Linked DNA regions of Kribbella sp. NBC_01245. The protein of the gene in region 2 binds, or shares a complex with, the protein of the main gene of each other region. Links are inferred from orthologs where the notes say so. Each region holds a gene or a part of one and is shown on either strand. Other genes may lie near its edges. The genes, in order: hisH and hisF.

Region 1 (10,552 bases), 150 kb from region 2 along the record:
CGAGGGTCTGCGCGAGACCGAGCACATCAGGCTTGATCTCGGAGTAGACCTGGCTGTGGATCTGCGGGTTGTACTTGTTGTCCTTGGTGTACTTGTTGATGTCCACCTCGTAGCCGCCGATGCCACCGGACGCGTTGACCCGCTTCCAGAAGGCCTTCTGCCCCTCGGTGACGGGCACGGCGAGCGCCTTGAACGGGCCTTCGGTCAGGTCCGAGATCACGCCAAGGTAGATGCAGCCACGAGCCTTGTCGACCGCTTCCGGGCACGGTTCCTTGGTCACGCCGACGTCGAACTTGACGCCCTCGGTTCCCTGCTGTGTCTCAGGTGCGTCGTTGCGACACCCCGCGACGGCCAGTACGGCGGCCACCAGGCCCACCGCGATCGCCCTAGAACTTCTGCGCATGACAACTCCCTCCCGGGATTAGTGCGAGAACGGCCAGGTCTTCCAGTAGTTGCGGATACGTATCCAGATCCCGAACAGACCACGGGGTTCGAAGATCAGGAACCCGATGATCAACAAGCCGTAGAGGATCGTCTCGAGCTGAAAAACGCTGATCCCGCCACCGGTCGACGAACTGCTCACGAACGGCAGCACGGCCGGCAGTTCGCGCGTCAGCCGCGGCAGCAAGGTGATGAACAGTGCGCCCATCACCGAGCCCGAGATCGTAGCGACACCACCGATCAGGATCATCGCGATGTACTGCACCGAGAGCCCGAGATTGAATGACCCGGGCTCAACGAAGCCGATCATCACGTACAAGAGTGCGCCCGCGACGCCCGCATAGAACGACGACACCGCAAATGCGATCATCTTGTAACGAGTCACGTCCACGCCGATCACCTCGGCCGCGAGATCACGATCCCGTACGGCGGCCATCGCGCGCCCGATCCGCGAGCGGACCAGGTTCCGCGCGAGCACCCCGAAGATCACCAGCAGTACGAACATCAGCAGGTACAACTTCTGCGCCTTGGTGAAGAACGAACCGTCGACCCCGAACTGGATCCCGAACAACTCCGGTACGGCGGCCGGCCGGCCCACGCCAACCCCACCGGTCAGGCTCTTCCAGTGCTTGAAGACGTGCTCCCCGATGAACACCAGCCCCAACGTCACGATGGCCAGGTACAACCCGCGCAACCGCGCGGCCAACGGCGCGACGATCAACCCGGCCAGGCCCGCGACCAGCCCGGACGCGAGCAACCAGATCGGGATCGACGTGATGCCGAACCCGATCAGGCGCGGGCTGTCCGGATCACCCGAGATCGCGGCGGCCGTATAGGCGCCCAAGGCAAGGAAAAACGCATGCCCGAGCGAGACCTGTCCGGCGTACCCGGTAACGATGTTGAGCCCTATCGCGCCGATCGCGGCCACGAAGGCAGTCGCCAGTACGAGGAGTAGGTCGTCCTCCAGCATGAACGGCAGTACGACGGCCACGATGGCGAGCAGCAACGTCCAACCCCGTTTGGCCGGGGTGTTGAGCAAGGCCATGTCCTGGGCGTACGACAGGTAGAGCTGCGGCCGCGATCGGGTCATATGCGCTCCACTTCCCTCGTGCCGAACAGGCCGTACGGTTTGACGAGGAGGACCGCCAGCATCAGCAGATACGGCACCACCAGGAAGAAGTCGCCACCGAAGATCGGGCTGACGTCACCGCCGTACGAGCCGACCAGCGCCTCGACGACTCCGATCGCGAGGCCGGCCACCACGGCACCACCGAGCGAGTCGAGACCGCCCAGGATGATGACGGGTAAGGCCTTCAGCGCAGTGATCCACAGGTTCTGCTCGAGCCCGACTCCGGTCGAAAGGAAGACGCCCGCGAGCGCTGCCAGCATCGCCGCGAGCGCCCAGGACAGCGAGAAGACCCGGCCGACCGAGATGCCCTGGGCCAGCGCCACCTCCTGGTCGTACGACGCGGCGCGCATCGCCAGGCCCATTCGCGAGTACCGGTAGAAGGCGAACAGCGCGGCCACCACGATCAGCGTCGTGACGAGTGTGGCCAGGTGGCGCTGGTCGATCGTCAGGCCGAAAACGGTCGTTTGGTCAAGGCCCCAGGGATCGCCCATCTGACGGATGTCGAGCCCGATGAACGAGTTCACCACCGTACGGATCACGATGTCGACGCCGAGCGTGATGATCGCGATCACGAAGACGGGTTTGCCGATCATCGGCCGCAGCGCCAGCCGTTCGACGCCCGCGCCGAGCAGACCCGTCAGCAACAGCGCGATGATCAGGGCGAGCCAGAAGTCCATCCGCAGCACGAGGTGGCTGACCAGCGTCGCGCCCGCCACCATGAAGGCCGGCTGGGCGAAACTGATCACCCGCATCGACTTGTAGATGATGACGAATCCCAACGCCAGCAGGGCATAGATCGAGCCGTTGCCGAGGCCGCGGACCACCGTCGCGAGGAAGTCGTTCACCGCCGGCCTCCCGCGTACATCGACTCGACCAGGTCCGAGAAGGCGGTCGTCACTGCGCTGCGTTTGACCTTCTGGGTCGCGGTCAATTCGCCGTCCTCGTGGTCGAGCAGCTTGGGCAACAGTCGGAACTGCTTCACCTGCTCCACGGTCGCGAAGCGCTCATTGATCTCGGTCACAAGTTCCTGCACCAGAGCGATCACCTCCGGTTTGGAAGCCAGATCGTGGTACGTCGAATAGGCCAGCCGCCGGGTCTGCGCCCAATGGCCGACCGTGTCCGGCTCGATCCCGATCAGCGCGGTGAGGTAGTTGCGCCGGTCGCCGATCACCACGGCCTCCTTGATGTACGGCGAGGCCTTGAGCGCGTTCTCGATCTCGGAGGGCGCGATGTTCTTGCCGCCCGCGGTGATGATGATGTCCTTCATCCGGTCGGTGATGCGCAGATGCGTGCCGTCGACCCACTCCCCCACGTCACCGGTGTGCAGCCAGCCGTCGTCGTCGATCACCCGGGCGGTCGCCTCCGGGTCCTGCCAGTACCCGGCGAACGTGCCGCCGTGCCGGGTCAGGATCTCGCCCGTCTCCTCGTCGACCTTGAGCTCGACCCCGTCATGCACCTCGCCGACCGTGCCGAGTTTGACCCGGCCGGGCCGGTTGGCGGTGGCGACGGCGGTGTTCTCGGTCATGCCGTACACCTCGTGCATCGGCACCCCCAGGCCCATGAAGAACCGCAGTACGTCGGGCGCGATCGGCGCGGCGCCACAAGCGGCGTACCGGACCTTGCGCAGGCCGATCCGGTCGAGCACGGCCCGGTAGAAGAAGACGTACCCGATGGCATAGGCGAGTCGTGATCCGACGGTGTGGCGGCCTTCATGAGCGACCAGGGTGTCCCCGATCTTGTCCGCGCGACGTAGCCAGAATTTGCCGACGCGTCGTTTGATCGGGCTGGCGGACTCCGAGCGGATCTGGATACCCGCCGCGATCTTCTCCCAGATCCGGGGTACGCCGAAGAGGATCGTCGGCTGCACCTCGCGCAGGTTCGCCTGCACGGTCTCGATCGACTCGGCGAAATGCACGCAGACGCCGGCCGAGGCGCTGAACCAGCAGGTGAAGATCCGCTCCGCGACATGGCACAACGGCAGGTACGACAGGCTGAGGTCCTTCGCGGAGGGCGGTGGCGAGGTGAAACCACCCCGCTCGACCAGCGCGCCGATCGCGAATTCCACGTTCTCCACCGAGAGCATCGCGCCCTTCGGCGGCCCGGTGGTGCCGGACGTGTAGATCAACGCCATTACGTCGTCGGATTGGGCCGCGGCCATCCTGGTGCTGACCGCGTCCGGGTGCTGCTCGCGATGTTCGATGCCCAGGGCAAGGAAATCCGGCCAGGCGAGCAACCGCGGATCGTCGTACCGATGCCGGATGCCGCGTGGTTCGAGGTAGACGATGTGCTCGAGCTCGCTGTCGATCGCGAGCGCCTTGTCGACCTGCTCCTGATCCTCCGCGATCAGCACGCGCGAGCCGGAATGCTTCAGCAGATACCCGACCTCGGGCGCGGGGTTCGTCGGATAGAGGCCGACCGTGACCGCGCGGATGGCGACGATGCCGATATCGCTGTAGAGCCACTCGCGCCGGTTCTCCGAGTGGACCGCGACCCGGTCGCCGGGTTCGATGCCGAGGGCAAGTAATGCGTGACCGACCAGCTCGGCCGTGTCCCAGTACTCCGACCAGCTGACCTGCTGCCAGACGCCGAGGTCCTTCTCCCGCAGGGCGATCCGGTCGGGCGTCTCCTCGGCCCTGGCCTTCACTCGGGTTGCGACGGTCGTGGTCATCGGTTGTCCGGCTCGGAAACCTCGTCGTTTAGGGCGGAGAGGAAATGCCGGTCCCTCCCTTCAGGAAAGTGTCGGTGGCGGCCGCCACCATTGGTGGTGTGTCCAGGTACCGGCTCGTCCCGACCCCCGCGCAGGAGACTGCACTGATGGGGCACTGCGGCCATGCCCGGTACGTGTGGAACCTCGGACTCGAACAACGGCTGATGTGGCGACCGGGACGGCCACCCACCCCCGGGTATCTGGCCCAGGCGGCGCAGTTGACCGAAGCCCGCGCCGCGGAGCCATGGCTGGCGGCCGGATCGCAAACCGTGCAACAGCAGGCGCTGCGCGACCTCGACCAAGCCTGGCGAAACTTCTGGGCCGGCACTCACTCCAGACCGACGTGGCGCAGGGCCGGCCAGCACGAGGGGTTCCGGATCGTGGGGCCACAGGCCCAGCGGGTGGAACGGTTGAACCGTAAGTGGGGCCGGGTGTGGGTGCCGAAAGCCGGTTGGATCAAGTTCCGCTGGTCGCGGCAGATACCCGATGCCAAGTCGTACCGGATCACCCGGGACTCGGCCGGGCGGTCGCACATCGCCTTCGCCGCCATTCCGGCCCCGGTCCCCGCCCCCGGCACCAGGGAAGTTGTCGGGATTGACCGCGGCGTCGCTGCGTCGGCAGCACTGTCCACAGGTGAACTGCTCAGCTGCCCCGCACTGCGCCGCACCGAAAAGACCCGGCTGGTGAAGTTGCAACAGCAGCTCGCGCGGTGCCGGCGCGGGTCGAACCGGCGCACCCGGATCAAGGTGGCGATCGCGCGGCTGCGGGCCCGCGAAACCGACCGGCGCAAGGATTGGGTCGAGAAGCTCAGCACCGACCTGGCCCGCGGGTTCGACTTGATCCGGGTCGAGGACCTCAAGATCCGCAACATGACCCGCTCGGCTCGCGGCACTATCGAGGAACCGGGCCGCAACGTCCGGGCCAAGGCCGGGTTGAATCGGGGCATCCTCGCCCAGGGCTGGGGACTGCTGGTCACTCGGTTGGAGCAGAAGGCGCCGGGCAGGGTCGAGAAGGTCAACCCGGCGTATACGAGTCAGACGTGCGCGGAATGCGGGCATTGCGCGTCGGAGAACCGCGAGAACCAAGCGGCCTTCCGATGTGTTGCCTGCGGGCACACCGCGCACGCTGATGTGAATGCAGCAAGGAATATCGCGGCCGGACGGGCCGTGACCGCACGCCGAGGCACGAGGTCTGTGCCGTTGAAGCGTGAACCTCATCTCGCTACCTCCGCGTAGTGGGCTGGAATCCTCCGCCTTCAGGCGGGGGAGGACGTCAAGTGGTGATCCGGTGTTCTTCGCCGAGGTATGCCCGGATCACGTCAGGGTCGGCCGCGACCTCGCGCGGGCGGCCGGTCCGGATCGGGCGGCCGAAGTCGATCACCATGATCCGGTCGGCCAGATCCATCACCAGACCCATGTCGTGCTCGACCATGATCATCGCCAGGCCGAGCTCGTCGCGGATGTCCAGGATGAACCGGGCCATGTCCTCGGTCTCCTCCAGGTTCATCCCGGCGACCGGTTCGTCGAGCAGGAGCAGTTTCGGCTCGGACGCGAGCGCCCGGCCGAGTTCGACCCGCTTCTGGACGCCGTACGGCAGGAGGCCGACCGGTAGGCGGCGCCATTGCTCGAGCTCGAGGAAGTCGACGATCTCCTCGACCTTTTCCCGGTTCGCGAGCTCGTTGCGCTTGGCGGTACCGAGCCAGCCGAAGGCTTGCAGTACGCCGTACGGGTGGTGGTGATGGCGGCCGAGCATCAGGTTGTCGATCACGGTGAGGTTCGAGAAGAGCTCGATGTTCTGGAAGGTGCGGGCGATGCCGAGTTTGGCGATCTGGCTCGGCTTTTTGCTCTTGAGGTCATGGTCGCCGAACTTGACCGTGCCCTCTTGCGGGCGATAGACGCCGGAGAGCACGTTGAAGATCGACGTCTTGCCGGCGCCGTTCGGGCCGATCACCGCGAACAACTCGCCTTCGCCGACCACGAAGCTCACGCCGTTGAGCGCGGTGACACCGGAGAAGGACAGCACAACGTCTTCGAAAGTGAGGATCAAGACAACCACCGCTTCCGGCGCTTGTAGTGCTTCACATCGCGGAAGGACTTCGACGCGCCCTCCGCGCCGAGGCCGAGGTAGAACTCGCGCACGTCACCATCGTCGAGCAGGGCCGCCGCGGATTTGTCCATCACCATCGCGCCGTTCTCCATCACGTAACCGTGTTCGGCGATCGAGAGGGCCATGGCCGCGTTCTGTTCGACCAGCAGCACGGTCGTGCCCTGCTTGTTGATCTCGACGATCACGTCCCGGATCTGCTGCACGATCATCGGCGCCAGGCCGAGACTCGGCTCGTCCAGCAGCAGGTAGCTCGGGTCCGACATCAGCGCCCGGCCGATGGCCAGCATCTGCTGCTCACCGCCGGACAGGTAGCCCGCGGTCTTGCGGCGGCGATCGGCGAGCACCGGGAACAGCTGGTAGGTGCGATCGAGGTTCTGCCGGCTCGCGCGCGGGTTGACGTGGGCGCCGACGCGCAGGTTCTCCTCGACGGTGAGCTCGGCGAAGATCCGCCGGCCCTCCATCACCTGTTTGATGCCCTTCTCGGCGATCCGGCTGGGCTGCAGGCCGTGGATCGGCTCGCCGTCGAGGGTGATCCGGCCGCGACTGATCCGGCCCTCGTGCACGTCGAGCAGCCCGGACAGCGCGCGCAGCAGCGTCGACTTGCCGGCACCGTTCGCCCCGAGCAGGGCGACGATCCGCCCCTGCTCGACCTGGAGGCTCACGCCCCGCAGCACCAGCATCACATCGTCGTACACAACTTCGAGGTTCTGCACAGCCAGCACGTACGGCCTCCTGGAATCCCCGATTCCCTACCGTTTGGCGTGTGAGTGTGACAGCACCGGTGTCATCTACGGAAGATGCCGAAGGCAAAAACCTCCGGTCGATGCCCGAACCGTGACCGGTGTCAGGAGTAAATCAGGAAAGGGAGCTGACCCAGTTCCGTAGCAGCTCGGCGCCGGCATCGCCCGACTTCTCCGGGTGGAACTGCGTCGCCTGGAGCGGCCCATTCTCGACGGCGGCCACGAACCGGTCCCCGCCGTACGACGCCCAGGTGACCTTCGGCGCGACCGAGTCCCGGGTGTCGGTCAGGCGCCATTCCCGGACGCCGTACGAGTGGACGAAATAGAACCGCTCGTGCTCGACGTTCTTGAACAGCTCGCTGCCGTCGGGTGTCTCCACCGTGTTCCAGCCCATGTGCGGAATGGGCTTGTCGGACTGCAGGCGCTCGACCACACCCGGCCACTGGTCGCAACCGTCGGTCTCGACGCCGTGCTCGATCCCTTGTTCGAACAAGATCTGCATGCCCACGCAGATGCCGAGCACGGGACGGCCGCGGGTGAGGCGCTGATCGATCAGCTTGTCGCCGCGGACCGCTTTGAGGCCGGTCATGCACGCCTCGAAGGCGCCGACCCCGGGGACGAGCAGGCCGTCCGCGTTCAGCGCCTCGTCGAAGTCGGACGTGACGGTGACGTCGGCGCCGACGCGTTGCAGGGCACGCTCGCCGCTTCGGATATTGCCGGAGCCGTAGTCCAGCAGAACGACCTTCGTCACAGGGCGCCCTTGGTGCTGGGAATGCCCGGCTGACGCGGGTCGAGCTCGGCGGCTGTCCGTAGTGCACGCGCGAATGCCTTGAACTGGGCCTCGACGATGTGGTGCGGATCGCGGCCGGAAAGGACCCGCATGTGGATGCAGATGGCCGCGTTGAAGGCGAGCGTCTCGAAGACGTGCTGGGTCAGCGAACCGGCGTAGTCGCCGCCGATGATCGCGTACACCTGGCCGTCGGGCTCACCCGTGTGGACGCAGTACGGACGGCCGGAAAGGTCGACCGTACAGTGCACGAGCGCCTCGTCCAGCGGGACGGTGGCGTCGCCGAACCGGCGGATACCGCGCTTGTCGCCGAGTGCCTCCTTGAGCGCCTGACCGAGACCGATCGCGGTGTCCTCGACGGTGTGGTGGGCGTCGATGTGCAGATCGCCGACCGTGTTCACCTGCAGGTCGAGCAGCGCGTGCTTGGCCAGCGCGTTCAGCATGTGGTCGTAGAAGCCGACGCCGGTCGAGATGTCCGCGCGGCCGGTGCCGTCGAGGTCGACCTCGATCACGACCTTCGACTCGCTGGTCTCACGTTCGACCCGGGCAGTCCTGCTCATCGCTTCACCTTTCACTTGCCTTGAGCACCTTTTCGAGAGCCGTCTTGAAGGCGGCCATTTCGGCGGCGGTGCCGATCGAGACGCGGAGCCAGCCGTCCGGCCCGGTCTCGCGAATCAGCACACCGTCGTCCAGCAGCGACTGCCAGACGGCATGCCGGTGCCGGAAGGTGCCGAACAGTACGAAGTTGGCGTCGGAGTCGACCGCCTGCAGACCCTGGCTGCGCAACCAGTTCACGGTCTCATCCCGCTCTTGGCGGAGCTGGCCGACCCTGCTTAACAACTCGTCCGAATGCCGTAGAGCTGCCCGCGCGACGGCCTGCGTGACCGCGGACAGGTGGTACGGCAGCCGGACCACGCGCAGCGCGTTGATCAGGTCGTTGCTCGCGGCAAGGTATCCGACCCTGGCGCCCGCGAGCGCGAACGCCTTCGACATCGTGCGCGCGACGGCGAGATTCGGGTACGACGGGAGGAGCGTGGTGGCGCTGGGAGTACCTTCGCGCCGGAATTCGCCGTACGCCTCGTCGACGACCAGCACCGACCCGAGCTCCGCCGTACGGGCCGCGATCGCCTCGATCAGGTCGATCGGCAGCGCCGTACCCGTGGGGTTGTTCGGCGAGGCGAGCAATACGACGGACGGGCGATGGCGCGAGATGGCGGCGAGCGCCTTACTCCGGTCGAGCGTGAAGTCCCCTTCGCGGCGGCCGACGATCCATTCGGTGTGGGTGTCGCGGGCGTACTCCGGGTACATCGAGTACGTCGGGGCAAAGCTGAGCGCCCGGCGGCCCGGACCACCGAAGGCCTGCAGGATGTGCAGCATCACCTCGTTCGACCCGTTGGCGGCCCAGATCTGCTCTGGCCGGAGGATCGCGCCGGACTCGCGATAGAGGTACGCCGCGAGGTCCGCGCGCAGGTCGACGAACTCGCGGTCCGGGTACCGGTTGAGGCCCGCCGCTGCTTGGGCAACGGCGTGCGCGATGTCGGCGATGACGCGCTCGCTGGGTGGATACGGGTTCTCGTTGACGTTGAGGGCGACGGGCACGTCGAGCTGGGGTGCGCCGTACGGCTCGAGGTGACGGAACTCTTCCCTGATCGGCAGGCTCACTGGCTGAACCTCTGGGTGACCGCCGCGCCGTGAGCCGGGAGGTCCTCCGCGTTGGCGAGGGCGACGACGTGGTGCGCGACGTCCTCGAGAGCCTCGCGGGTGTAGTTCACGACGTGCACGGCCTTGAGGAAGCTGCGCACGGACAGCCCGGACGAGTGGCACGCGCAACCCGCGGTCGGGAGGACGTGGTTCGACCCGGCGCAGTAGTCGCCCAGGCTCACGGGCGACCACGCACCGATGAAGATGGCGCCGGCGTTGTTGATCTTGAGCGCGCGCTCCTCGGCGTCGGCCGTCTGGATCTCGAGGTGCTCCGCGCCGTACGCGTCAACGACCGCGGTGCCCTGGTCGAGGTCATCCACCAGCACGATGCCGGACTGCTCACCGTTGAGCGCCTCGGTGATGCGCTCGGCGTGCCTGGTCTGCTTTGTTTGTTTGTCGAGCTCTTTGGTGACCTCGTCGGCCAGTTGCTCGCTCGGCGTGACGAGCACGCTCGCCGCCATCGGGTCGTGCTCCGCCTGGCTGATCAGGTCGGCGGCGACGTGCGCTGCATCGGCCGTGGCATCAGCCAGTACGGCGATCTCGGTCGGCCCTGCCTCGGAGTCGATCCCGATCTGGCCCTTCAGCAAGCGCTTGGCCGCGACAACGTAGATGTTGCCCGGACCGGTGATCAGATTGACCTTGGGACATCCGTCAAAGCCGTACGCGAATCCGGCAATGGCCTGCGCCCCGCCCATCGCATACACCTCGTCGACGCCGAGCAACTCGCACACGGCCAGGATCGTCGGGTGCGGCAGCCCATCGGCCTGTGGCGGCGAGGCCACAGCGAGTGACGGCACCCCGGCAACCTGTGCCGGTACAACGTTCATCACGACGCTCGACGCCAGCGGCGCGCGACCGCCCGGGACGTACAGCCCGACCCGCTGGACCGGGACCAGCCGCTGCGTGACCTTGCCGCCCTTGGCCGGCTCGGAGTGCACGTC
Region 2 (10,587 bases):
ATGCGGTTCGCGGACGGCTCGGGTCTTTCGCGGATGACCAACGTGACCGCGGACGGCATCAGCGACCTGCTGGTGGCCGCCGGCCGCGAGCCATGGTTCGCCACTTGGTACGCGTCGATGCCGATCGCGGGCAACCCGGATCGCATGGTCGGTGGCACCCTGCGCAACCGGATGCGCGGAACGGCCGCGGCGAACAACGTGCACGCGAAGACCGGCACCCTCACCGGCGTGACGGCGCTGTCCGGATACGTGACGAACGCCGACGGCCGGAAGCTGGTTTTCGCCTTTGTCTCCAACAACTTCATCGCCAGTCCGCGGCCGATCGAGGACGCCGTTGCGGTCACGCTCGCGTCCTGGTCGGAGGGTACGGATGTGCCGACCATCACGCCGAATCACCAGCGTGTCGGCACTGTTGAGCCGGAGCTGGAGTGTTCTTGGCAAAAGGCCTGCTGAACACTCGGCCAATCGACTCGACAAGGGGGCGGCGGGGCCTCACCATGACCACATGGAGATGACCGCCGCTCCGCCGGCCGGGTATACCGTCCGGCGGCCGCGGCCGACCGACGCCAGGGACATTCTCGAGGTCGTGTCGGCATACAACACCCAGGTGGTCGGATTTGCCGACTGCACACTGGACGACATTTTCGACAACATGGCCGAGCCGGGTTTCGATCCCGAAACCGATGGCTGGCTGGTGCATACCGAGTCCGGTCAGGCCGCCGGTTATGCCTGGATCTACGGCACCAGTGGCGCCGACCAGGTCGATATCGACGTGGTGGCGGCCGATCCGGTGCTGTCGCGGTGGTTGTTCACCCAGGCCACGGAACGCGGTCGCGATCGGGCCCGGGACCACGGCCACGACACGGTGGTGCTCGACGCCGGGATCTACCGGGGCGACCAGGCGCTGCGCGATCTGGTCTCGGGTCGCGGTTTCAGCCCGAGTACGACGTACCACCGGATGCGGGTCGACCATGGTCCCGGCACGCCCGAGCCCACGTTGCCGGCCGGCGCGGTACTGCGGCGTGGTGCGCACGATGAGCCGTCGCGCCGAGCGGCGTACGAGGTGATGACCAGGTCCTTCGCCGGGCAGGAGGACGTGACCGTTCGCCCGTTCGAGGAGTGGTACCAGGTGCGCGAGGCGCGGCCGACGTTCTCCTGGTCGCAGCTGTCGGTGCTGGAAATTGACGGCCGGCCGGTCGCGGTGTGCGAGTCGAACGACCAGTTCGTCGAGGACGAGAACTGCGGCTACATCACCCGCCTCGGTGTGGTGCCCGGGTATCGCGGCAAGGGGTACGCCAAGTACCTGCTGTCCAAGACGTTCGCCCAGAACGCGGCGGCGGGTCTCGACGGCACCATCCTGCACGTCGATACGGACAACCCGACGCCCGCGCTCGGCCTCTACCTCTCGGTCGGCATGCAACCGGTTCTCATCATCGACGTCTGGCGTCAGGTCCTCTCCACCACCTAAGGCGCTCCGAGGTCTGCCCAGCCACTCCAGCCGCTACCGGCGGCGGATTGCCAGGCGGTGCGTACTCGGCCGTCCAGCCCGACGCCGAAGAGGCTCACCGCACCGGTTGAACTGTCGACGGCGGCCGGCGATCCACCGGCTCCGGTGAACGGCTCGATCACCTGTGCCCAGTGGGACCAGCCGTCGCCGGCCCGGTTCTGCCAGGCGGTCCAGATGCGGTTGTCCGAGCCTCGTACGTAGGCCTGCATCGCGCCGTTGTTGCCGACGAGCACCTCGGGCGGACCCGTCATCGTGATGCCGCCGATCGCGACGAACCCGTGCCACGGACCGTCGTACGAGGTCTGCCAGGTCGTCTGCAGATGTCCGTCGCTGCCGCGGATGAAGACGCTATAGCCACCGTCGTACGTCGCCGCGAGGCGCGGGTTGTCCGTCGTCACACCGCCGAGCAGGATCCAGCCCTGCCAGCCGGTGCCCGGGCCGTGCTGCTTGTTGACCCAGACCTGGTTGTCGCTCCCCCGCACCACCGCGGTCATCACGCCGTTCTGGCCGACCACCACCTCGGGTTTGCCGAGCATCGTGATCCCGGTCAACGGCTCGAACGAGCTCCACCCGGTCGCCGTCTGCCAGATTGTGTGCAACTGGCCATTGCCGCCGCGAGCGAACACGCTGAACCGGCCATCGTCGGTCTGCACGACCGTCGGGCTGTCGGTCACAACGGCTTCGCTGATCTTGCTCCAACCAGCCCAGCCGTTCGCGCTTTGGTGGTTGACCCACAGCCGGTCGTCGCTGCCCCGAACGAACGCGACCATCGAGCCATCGCGCTCGGCCAGTACTTCCGGCTGACCGTGCATGGTGATCCCGGGCAGCTCGGCGAACGGCGTCCAGCCCGATCCCGGGCTCGTCTGGAACGACGTGCGCAGATGCCCACTCGCACCGCGCGCGAAGGTCGCCATCCGTCCGTCCGCGTGCCGGATCACCGACGCACCGCGCGGTGCGGCCATCAGGTCGACGAGGTCGTCGAACACCCCAGGCGTCACCATCCGCCCGAACTTGTTGCCCTGGGCAAGCGCCAGACCCATCGCCCGTCGCTCGTCACGGTACGTCGTGAGGTCGCCTTGCGCCTTGGCCCGCAGGCCCCGTACGACGTGCTCGGCCGCGGCCGCCCGCCCCTCCAACGCGACGAACCAGCCCTCGGAATCACGCAGGAACGACGGATTGGCCAGGGTCTGCCGCAGTTGCGCCGGCACCGCCTTGAGCCGGGCCGCTTCCGCCAGCAGGGCATCACCGGACGGGCCGAGATCGCCACCCGTCCGCCAGGCCTGCGCGAACGCCTTGGCCAACGGCGCGATCGGCGCGGTCTCCGGATGGAGCGGCGAGGCGGTCGAGACTTCGGCGTACGCACGGAGGGCCGGGTACGCCGTACCGCCGAACTCCTGCAGCGAGCGCGTCCACGAGTCCTGCGCGTCGTACGCCGAGGGGTTCCAGGCGTAGTCGGCGACGGTGTAGAGGCTGAGCAACGACGCCTCCGCCTCCTGCATCTCGTTGGCGAGAATGCCGAGCGCGTTCTCGGCCAGAGCGGGATCGCGGCCGGTCAAGGGGCCGAGGTGCTGCTGGTTCGGCGCGAAGTCGTTCACCGGGTAGTTGTCGAAGATGAGCAACTTCCGGCCGCCGAACGCCTGCTCCGCCTGGGCCAACTCGCTTGCGGTGATCGTTGGTGAGACCACCTCGCGGCCGGTCCAGAAGATCGGTGCGTCGGCCGGGATCCGCTCGGCGAACCTTGTCCGGTACGGCGATGAGCCCGTGCCCCAGTACTCGGTTGGCACGGTGACGAGCTTTGCGCCGGTGCGTTTGGTGATGAAGTTCGCGTAGACGTGGTTGACGACGTGGGTTTGTGCGTCCGCGAGCGCGGTCGGGCCGGTGCCGAAGGTGTCGGTATCGAGTGGGCAGGCGAATCGGCCGTTGACGTCGTCCCAGCCGATCGAGAAGGTCCGCTCGCCCACGTCGTACAGCTGCTGGTAGCGCGCGATGAGCTTGTCGAGGTCGGATTGGAGCGCGTGGCAGATGCCGTGTTGCGGGGAGACATTCGCCTCGGGGTTGATGCGATAAGTGAAGTCGACCTGGTTCTCCTTGGCACGCGCGATCGCCTCGGCAAACTTCGCGATCTCCGTTGCCGGGTAGAGATCGCGCCAGTTCTCCCCCGAGGTGCGGGAGTCGCCGCTGACCGTGTATTGAAACACGTTCATCCGATGCGCCCCAAGCCAATCAAGATGCCGCAACAAGTCCCCTTGGCTCCACGGCTGCCCGTAAAACGACTCCATCCCCCCACGCACCCCAAACGCCGGATAATCCCGCACCACCACCCCCGGCAACTGCCCGCTGTTGGTTGATTGGCGGCTGGTGGTGAGTTGGCGGAGGGTTTGGCGGGCGTAGAACGTCCCGGCTTCGTCGACTCCGTCGATCGCGACTACCTTGCGGCCGTTGGCTTCGCCGATCGCCAGCACATACCCGCCGGGCGGAAGGCCGGCCGGGCCGTCTACCCCGAGATCGCGCAGGGCCGCGGCGGCATCGGGCCCATCGACGTACACCGCGACGTCATCGGACATCGCGAACCGGGTCGACGTCGCGACCATCGACTGCGGCACGGGCACGACTAACGGGAGCGCATCTGTTATCGGGGTTGGTTCCGTTGGTGGGTTTGGCGCGATCAGAGGTGGGAGCAGGAGGGAGAACATGGCGGATGCAAGAGCGATCATGGCGGGCCTCCAAGACTGGACGGCATTCCGGTCTATACCAGCCTCACCCCGCCCACCTGTCAACGCCCTTCCACCAGAATGGAACCTCCCCCTTTTGCGTTGAGTCGCGCCTCACTCTTGCGTTGATTGGTCTGTATCCGCTCGCCCCTGACAGCGGCGGGTCAGGTGGAAGAGGACGTAGGCGGGTGACCAATCGACTCGCCGCAGTCAGGGGCGAGCGGACACAGACCAATCAACGCAGAGATCGTGAGCGTCGGCGGTGGGTTAGCGGACTTCGATGCCAGCCTCGCGGAGGGCCTTCTTCACGTCGGAGATGTGGAAGTCGCCGAAGTGGAAGACGCTGGCGGCTAGGAGGGCGTCGGCGCCGGCTTTGACGGCGGGTGGGAAGTGTTCGGGCGCGCCGGCTCCGCCGCTGGCGATCAGTGGGACCGACACGACGGCGCGTACGGCGCGGATCAGTTCCAGGTCGAAACCCTGTTTGGTGCCGTCGGCATCCATCGAGTTGAGCAGGACCTCGCCCGCGCCGAGTTCGACACCGCGTCGGGCCCACTCGATCGCGTCCAGCCCTGCCGATTTACGACCGCCATGCGTCGTGACCTCGAAGCCGGACGGCTGGTCGGGCGCGCGCCGGGCGTCGACGGACAACACCAGCACCTGATTGCCGAACCGCCGCGCGATCTCCTCGATAACCGCCGGCCGGGCAATGGCGCCCGTGTTGATACCGACCTTGTCCGCGCCGGCGCGCAGCAGCCGGTCCACGTCGCCGACCTCGCGTACGCCGCCGCCGACCGTGAGCGGGATGAAGACCTGCTCGGCGGTCCGCCTGACCACCTCGTACGTCGTCTCGCGTGATCCGGAGGACGCGGTGATGTCGAGAAAGGTCAGCTCGTCGGCGCCCTCCGCGTCGTACACCTTGGCCATTTCGACCGGATCGCCCGCGTCGCGGAGATCGGTGAAGTTGACGCCCTTGACCACCCGGCCGGCGTCGACGTCCAGGCAGGGAATGACTCGTACGGCGAGGCTCACGCGGCAAAGCCTACCGAGCCCGCCCCGCAACCCCACGAGCCTGTCCACAACCAGTTGCCACAAGCTGCAAGAAGGCCTTCGACCGTGCTCGAAAAGGGTCCCGGCGGACCCCCGATCGGGTTGAGTGGACCTCATCTGCCCAGACGATCGGAGTACTTCGGTGATGCAACGTTCCCTGAGCCGGCTGGCCGTCGGCTCGGCTTCGATTCTGGCGCTCACCGCGTCCGTCCTGGTGGGCCAGTCGGCCAGCGCCAGCGAGACCAAGCACGCCGCCTCCCCTGGAGCACCTGGCGTCGGCGACACCGTCTACCCCGGCTTGGGCAACGGCGGCTACCAGGTCGAGCGGTACGTCGTCGACATGACGTACGACGCCACCACCCAGCTCGTCGCGTCGAAGGTCACCGCGTACGCCGTCGCCGGGCAGAACCTGTCGCGGTTCAACCTGGACTCGTTCGGGCTCGACATCGCGAAGGTGACCGTCAACGGCAAGCCCGCCACCTTCGCCCAAGAGGGCGAGGAGCTGGTCATCACGCCCGCGAACGCGATCACCCGGAACACCGTCTTCGCCGTCAACGTGGCCTATCAAGCGGACCCGCGCCGGATCAAGCCGCCTGCGGGTGGTTGGGTCGCGACGCCCGACGGCTTCGCGTTGGCGCCGCAGCCGAGTGGTGCGCACACGGTGTTCCCGAGCAACGACCACCCGTCGGACAAGGCCCGCTACACGTTCCGGGTGACCGCGCCGAAGGGCACGATCGGAGTGGCGTCGGGCGTGCACATCGGCGATGTCGCGAACGAGGACGGCAGCACCACCTCGACGTACATCACGCGCAATCCGGTCGCGACCGAGGTCGTGCAGATCTCCGTAGGCGACTACACGATCGTAGAGCGCGGGACCGTCGACGGCGCGCGGATGCGGGACGTTGTACCGACTGCGCGCTTGCCCAAGGTCGACGCGGCGCTGAAGCTCACCGCGGGCCAGCTGACCTGGATCAAGCAGTACTTGGGCCGGTTCCCACTCGAGGCGTACGGCATCCTGCCGGCCAACAACGATGCGCCGGACGCGTTCGACTTCACCGGGCTCGAGACGCAGACGCTCACGCTCTACAAGCCGAACTACCTCACGCAGACCGAGGACAAGATCGGCTCGCACATGATGCACGAGCTGGTGCACACCTGGTTCGGCAACAGTGTCACGCCTGCGGACTGGGGCGACCTCTGGTTCAACGAGGGGCACGCCGACTTCTACGGCCTGCTCTACCGGTACGAGCGGGGCTGGCCGGACAGCCGCGGCTTCACGACCATGGTGGACCGCATGAAGTGGACGTACAGCCAGGGCGACCTGTGGCGCGCCAGCTCGGGCCCGGTCGCCAAGCCGAACGCGCAGAACCTGTTCGACAACCAGCGCTACACCGGCGGCGTACTCGTGCTCTACGCGCTGCAGGAGAAGGTAGGCGCGGAGAAGTTCGCAGAGATCGAGAAGCGGATCCTCGCCACCTACAAGAACAAGAACATCAGCACCGAGCAGTTCATCGCACTGGCGACCAGTGTCAGCGCAGATGCCACTGTCCGCCCATTCCTGGAGGACTGGCTGTACGGCACCAAGACCCCGCCGATGCCGAACCACCCGGACTGGACCGTCACCCCGCCCACCGCGAACCGCCTCGCCACCATCGACCTACGCTCGGATCTCCGCGACCACTAAAACGCAGCGGGGTCAGACCTCAGGCGGCGAAAGGCGTTTGAGAGCCCGGTACGTCTGTGCCGGGCTCGGCGCCGGCGGCAACGGCTTGGCCGCCTCGGCCGCAAAGGCCTGCAGGAGATAGCCGACCAACCGCGGCGAGGCCTTCGGCGCACTCCCAGAGGTCGCGGCGACGACCCCCGCATTGGCCATCAGGACGACCACGAAGTCCTGATGCTCGAAGTCGCTCCGCAGCTTGCCCGCCTCCTGAGCCCGGGCGATCAACCGCTTGAACCCCGGAGAAAGACTGCTCGCGCAACTCCGCCATCTGCTGCCCGAACGTCGCCGTGATGATGTCCTCGCGAGTCGGGAACCGGCGGAACAAGGTGGCCGCGCCGACTCCGCCGGCGAGGCCGATGCGGTCGGGCCCGGCGTTGATGGTTACGCGGTCGGCGATCGCGTCTTCGGCGTGGTGACCAAGCCCTACCTGGGCGACGGCTCGTTCGCCGAGTACGTGACGGTGCCGGCCGAGGTCGGCATCGCCAAACTGCCGGACGGAATTTCCTTCACCGACGGCGCCGCGCTCGGTGTGGCCGGCGCGACCGCTTATGCCGTCATCGAACAGCGCCGCACCGCGTGCCGACGAGACCGTCCTGGTCATTGGTGCGACCGGCGGCGTCGGCACCCAGGTGGCAACTCCCCAGCGAGACCGTGGCCGTGACGGCGGTATACGCCCAGCCGACCGCCGACGTACTCGAGCGCACTGCCACCGGCGATACCAGCCTCTCGATCCAGCAGCTCTACCCGCTCGACCAGGCCCAAGACGCCTTCGACGCCTTCGCGTCCGGCACCCTCGGCAAACTCGTCATCACCACCTAACTGAACGCGAAGAAGGGCCTTGCGCCAGCAAGCGCAAGGCCCTTCTCCAACAGAACTACTTCCAGGCGCGGCGTTTGTCGCCGTTGGACTTGATCGGGGCGGTGGACTCCCAGACCCGGCGCCAGCGGGCGGCGTCCGGCCCGGACTGCGAGGGCGAGGCGCCCGTGGCGACCCGGCGACGGGCCTCCCACCAAGTCGAACCCTCTTCGTCGAGCAGGGCCGAGACCGCGGCCGAGATGCGCGGCGCGAAGTCGCGAGCGCTCTCCCCCGGCGCCGGCCGCAGCGCGTCGCCGTACCGGACTGCGACCGAAGGACGGCCCGGAACCGGCCAGCCACGGCCACGCGGCATCGCGGCGAACGAGCCCTTGATCCCGACCGGGATGATCGGCACACCGTGCTCGACGGCGAGATAGGCCGCGCCCATCCGGAAGCGCTCCATCCAGCCATCCTGCGAACGGGTGCCCTCGGGGAAGACCACGACGTTCCAGCCGTCGGCCAGCAGGTCGCCCGGCGTGGAGCTGAGCTTGCCGCTGCGGCGCTCGATCGGGAACGTGTTGAACACGATCGCCGACGCCGTCGCACGCCACCAGGTGTCGAAGAAGTAGTCCGCCGCCGCGGCCACGGCCGTCTTGCGCCGCCACGCGTTGGGCAGGGTGCAGAGGATCAGCGGGGTGTCCAGGTGCGACGAGTGGTTCGCCACGATCAGGCACGGCTCGTTGACCTTGGTCAACGCGTCCAGCCCACTGACCTGCGGGTTCACCTCGAAGCGCAGGACCGAGTTGAGCGCGCCCTTCTGAACGACCTCACGCAGCGCGATCGCGGCCGGCGTCCGGGCCCACTTGGTCGGGAAGACCGACGTCTCCTTGGGGATGACGAACGGCTCGGCCGAACGCGGCACCTGCGGGCGACGGCCCCAGCGCCAGCCGCGCGCCACCTGTTTGACGTCGCGGACGGTCTCCTTGGAGAACTTGACCAGGTTCGTCCCCATCAGCGCACATCCGCGAGCAGGTGCGGCGGGTTGTGCAGGTAGGTGATGGAGGGCGAGCGGCCGACCGAGTGGCTCACCATCTCGAGCGCGTCCTGCAGCGTCGAGGCGGACCGGAAACCCATCCGCTCGACGGACTTGCGGTTCGCGCCGACCCAGACGATGTCGCCGCAGTGGTCCAGCGCGTGGCTGATCCAGTACCACATGTAGAACGGGTGCACGCCGTGGTACGCGTTCGACGTCCGGTACAGGTGGATGTACCACGGGTCTTCGGCGTACTGCTTCTCGAACTTCGCCTCGATCGTCGCCGGGTCGGTCGACTCGGACAGGACCTCCTCGAAGAAGTCCACGTACGACGGGTGGTGCAGCTGGCTGAACTCGTAGTCCACCGGGTGGTACAGGATGACCGCGCCATCCTTACGGACGATCGGCTGCCCGATGTACGAGTTGAAGTAGTACCCGAGGCCCATGCAGGCGGCGAGGATCGGGTTCATGATCGAGTTCACGTTGTAGGGGCCGACGAACGGCACACCCATGATCGCGACATCGGCCTGGCCCTGGACCTCGACCTTGTGCTGGCTGTGCACGGCCTCAATCGTCTTCTCGTGCACCGGCTCGATCTTGCCGGCGTTGATACCGGTCAGACCGTAGTTCGCCCGGACGTCCTGGAAGATCTTGCGCCGGACCCGGGTCGGGGCCAGGTCGATCCCGCGCTTGGCGGCGAGCATCGAGGCCTGGTCCTTGATCGACCACTCCCACTCGCGCTTCTGCAGGAACTCGAGCGGTCCGCCGAAGATGTCGTTGTTCAGCGTGGTCTCGATCTGGAAGACCTTGACGTGCGACGTCAGCACTTCGCCCATCCGCCAGGCGGAGTGGTGCATCTTCGAGACCTTGTGGTCCATGAAGGAGCGCGAGTGGATCATCGTGTGGCTGTTGTGGTGGTGCTTCAACGACTTGTACGACGCGAGGCCGATCGACGTCGACTTGTGGCCGCCGTCCATCGCCACCAGGTTCACGTTCACGTAGACCAGCAGGTCGGACTCGGCCGCCCGCTTGGAGATCTCGACGTCCTCGCCGTGCTTGGTCTGACCGAGATGGGTCAGGTTCGCGGCGTCCTCGGCGTCGAAGTTGTAGAGCTTGCCGTCCGGGTAGAACGACCGGAAGACGCGCTCACCGACGATGTCGCGCAGCTCGTTCGGCGTGAGCCGGCGGTGCAGCGCGTTCGCCGAGATCAGCTCGACGTCGTCGACACCCGCGTCGGCCGCCATCGTCAGCACGGCCTCGATGATGCGCTGCCGGATGTCCGGCTTCTTCATCGGCGGCAACGGCAGGGAGATGTCGTCGAACGCGATCGTCAGCCGCATGCCCGGGCGGAGCAGCTCCGGCAGCGGCTCGGACTCCAGCGGGTTCAGCAGCGCGTTCTGGATGGCCTCCTCGACGTCGCGCACCGGGGCCTGCGCCTCCGGCGGGTACACCACGCGAGTGCCGAGCGGGAACCGCTCCAGCTTGAATCCCTCACCGTTGTGCACGAGCAGAGGCGGCGTGCGGTCATCGACCTCAAGCACGAATCCAGGCCGGGACATATCAGTTCTCCTCTTTCAAACGGGCGTTCATCATGCCGACCACGTCACTCATCCTCATGCCGACCTCACATCGAAAGCGACCTTCACGGTACCGAGACGGCCGGCGGACTGGGCGTGGTCAAGGGCCTCGCGCCAGCGATACAGCGGGTACGTCGCGCCGACCACGCCGTCGAGCGGGGCCTTCGCGGCCAACTCGAGCGCGGTCTCGAACGCGG

The links.
Region 1: the proteins of hisF (region 2) and hisH are in contact, whole or in part, in a crystal structure (PDB 6RU0), measured with the Thermotoga maritima proteins. The link is inferred for Kribbella sp. NBC_01245 from one-to-one orthologs. Residues at the interface, in WP_004080486.1 of Thermotoga maritima: Met1, Leu2, Ala3, Arg5, Ser40, Glu41, Asp45, Glu46, Ala70, Glu71, Ile73, Asp74, Ile75, Pro76, Phe77, Asp98, Lys99, Ser122, Gln123, Glu161, Thr195, Leu196, Asn247, Arg249, Glu251; in WP_004080484.1 of Thermotoga maritima: Asn15, Arg18, Arg22, Arg117, Leu118, Pro119, His120, Met121, Gly122, Trp123, Asn124, Asn134, Gly135, Tyr136, Tyr138, Val140, Tyr158, Glu180, Lys181, Ser182, Ser183, Lys184, Ile185.

Annotation. Positions count from the first base shown.
Region 1 is NZ_CP108487.1:2,410,949-2,421,500, forward strand. Bases 6,057-8,911 are described here. They hold hisH (imidazole glycerol phosphate synthase subunit HisH), read right to left. Parts: upstream 7,875-8,911; coding sequence 7,239-7,874; downstream 6,057-7,238. Other genes in these bases: OG394_RS10655 (ABC transporter ATP-binding protein), read right to left, coding at 6,057-6,332; OG394_RS10660 (ABC transporter ATP-binding protein), read right to left, coding at 6,320-7,105; hisB (imidazoleglycerol-phosphate dehydratase HisB), read right to left, coding at 7,871-8,470; OG394_RS10675 (histidinol-phosphate transaminase), read right to left, coding at 8,475-8,911. Also shown: OG394_RS10630 (ABC transporter substrate-binding protein), read right to left, coding at 1-403; OG394_RS10635 (branched-chain amino acid ABC transporter permease), read right to left, coding at 422-1,531; OG394_RS10640 (branched-chain amino acid ABC transporter permease), read right to left, coding at 1,528-2,415; OG394_RS10645 (AMP-dependent synthetase/ligase), read right to left, coding at 2,412-4,238; OG394_RS10650 (RNA-guided endonuclease InsQ/TnpB family protein), read left to right, coding at 4,337-5,512; more of OG394_RS10655, read right to left, coding at 5,550-6,056; more of OG394_RS10675, read right to left, coding at 8,912-9,572; hisD (histidinol dehydrogenase), read right to left, coding at 9,569-10,552. UniProt on the Escherichia coli protein: IGPS catalyzes the conversion of PRFAR and glutamine to IGP, AICAR and glutamate. The HisH subunit catalyzes the hydrolysis of glutamine to glutamate and ammonia as part of the synthesis of IGP and AICAR.
Region 2 is NZ_CP108487.1:2,263,713-2,274,299, forward strand. The notes cover bases 3,367-6,256. They hold hisF (imidazole glycerol phosphate synthase subunit HisF), read right to left. Parts: upstream 5,248-6,256; coding sequence 4,486-5,247; downstream 3,367-4,485. Other genes in these bases: OG394_RS10000 (beta-N-acetylglucosaminidase domain-containing protein), read right to left, coding at 3,367-4,110; OG394_RS10010 (M1 family metallopeptidase), read left to right, coding at 5,411-6,256. Outside these bases: dacB (D-alanyl-D-alanine carboxypeptidase/D-alanyl-D-alanine endopeptidase), read left to right, coding at 1-453; OG394_RS09995 (GNAT family N-acetyltransferase), read left to right, coding at 506-1,468; more of OG394_RS10000, read right to left, coding at 1,465-3,366; more of OG394_RS10010, read left to right, coding at 6,257-6,949; OG394_RS10015 (hypothetical protein), read right to left, coding at 6,962-7,210; OG394_RS10020 (alcohol dehydrogenase catalytic domain-containing protein), read left to right, coding at 7,215-7,646; OG394_RS10025 (hypothetical protein), read left to right, coding at 7,643-7,804; OG394_RS10030 (lysophospholipid acyltransferase family protein), read right to left, coding at 7,860-8,792; OG394_RS10035 (lactate racemase domain-containing protein), read right to left, coding at 8,792-10,372; OG394_RS10040 (zinc-dependent alcohol dehydrogenase), read right to left, coding at 10,427-10,587.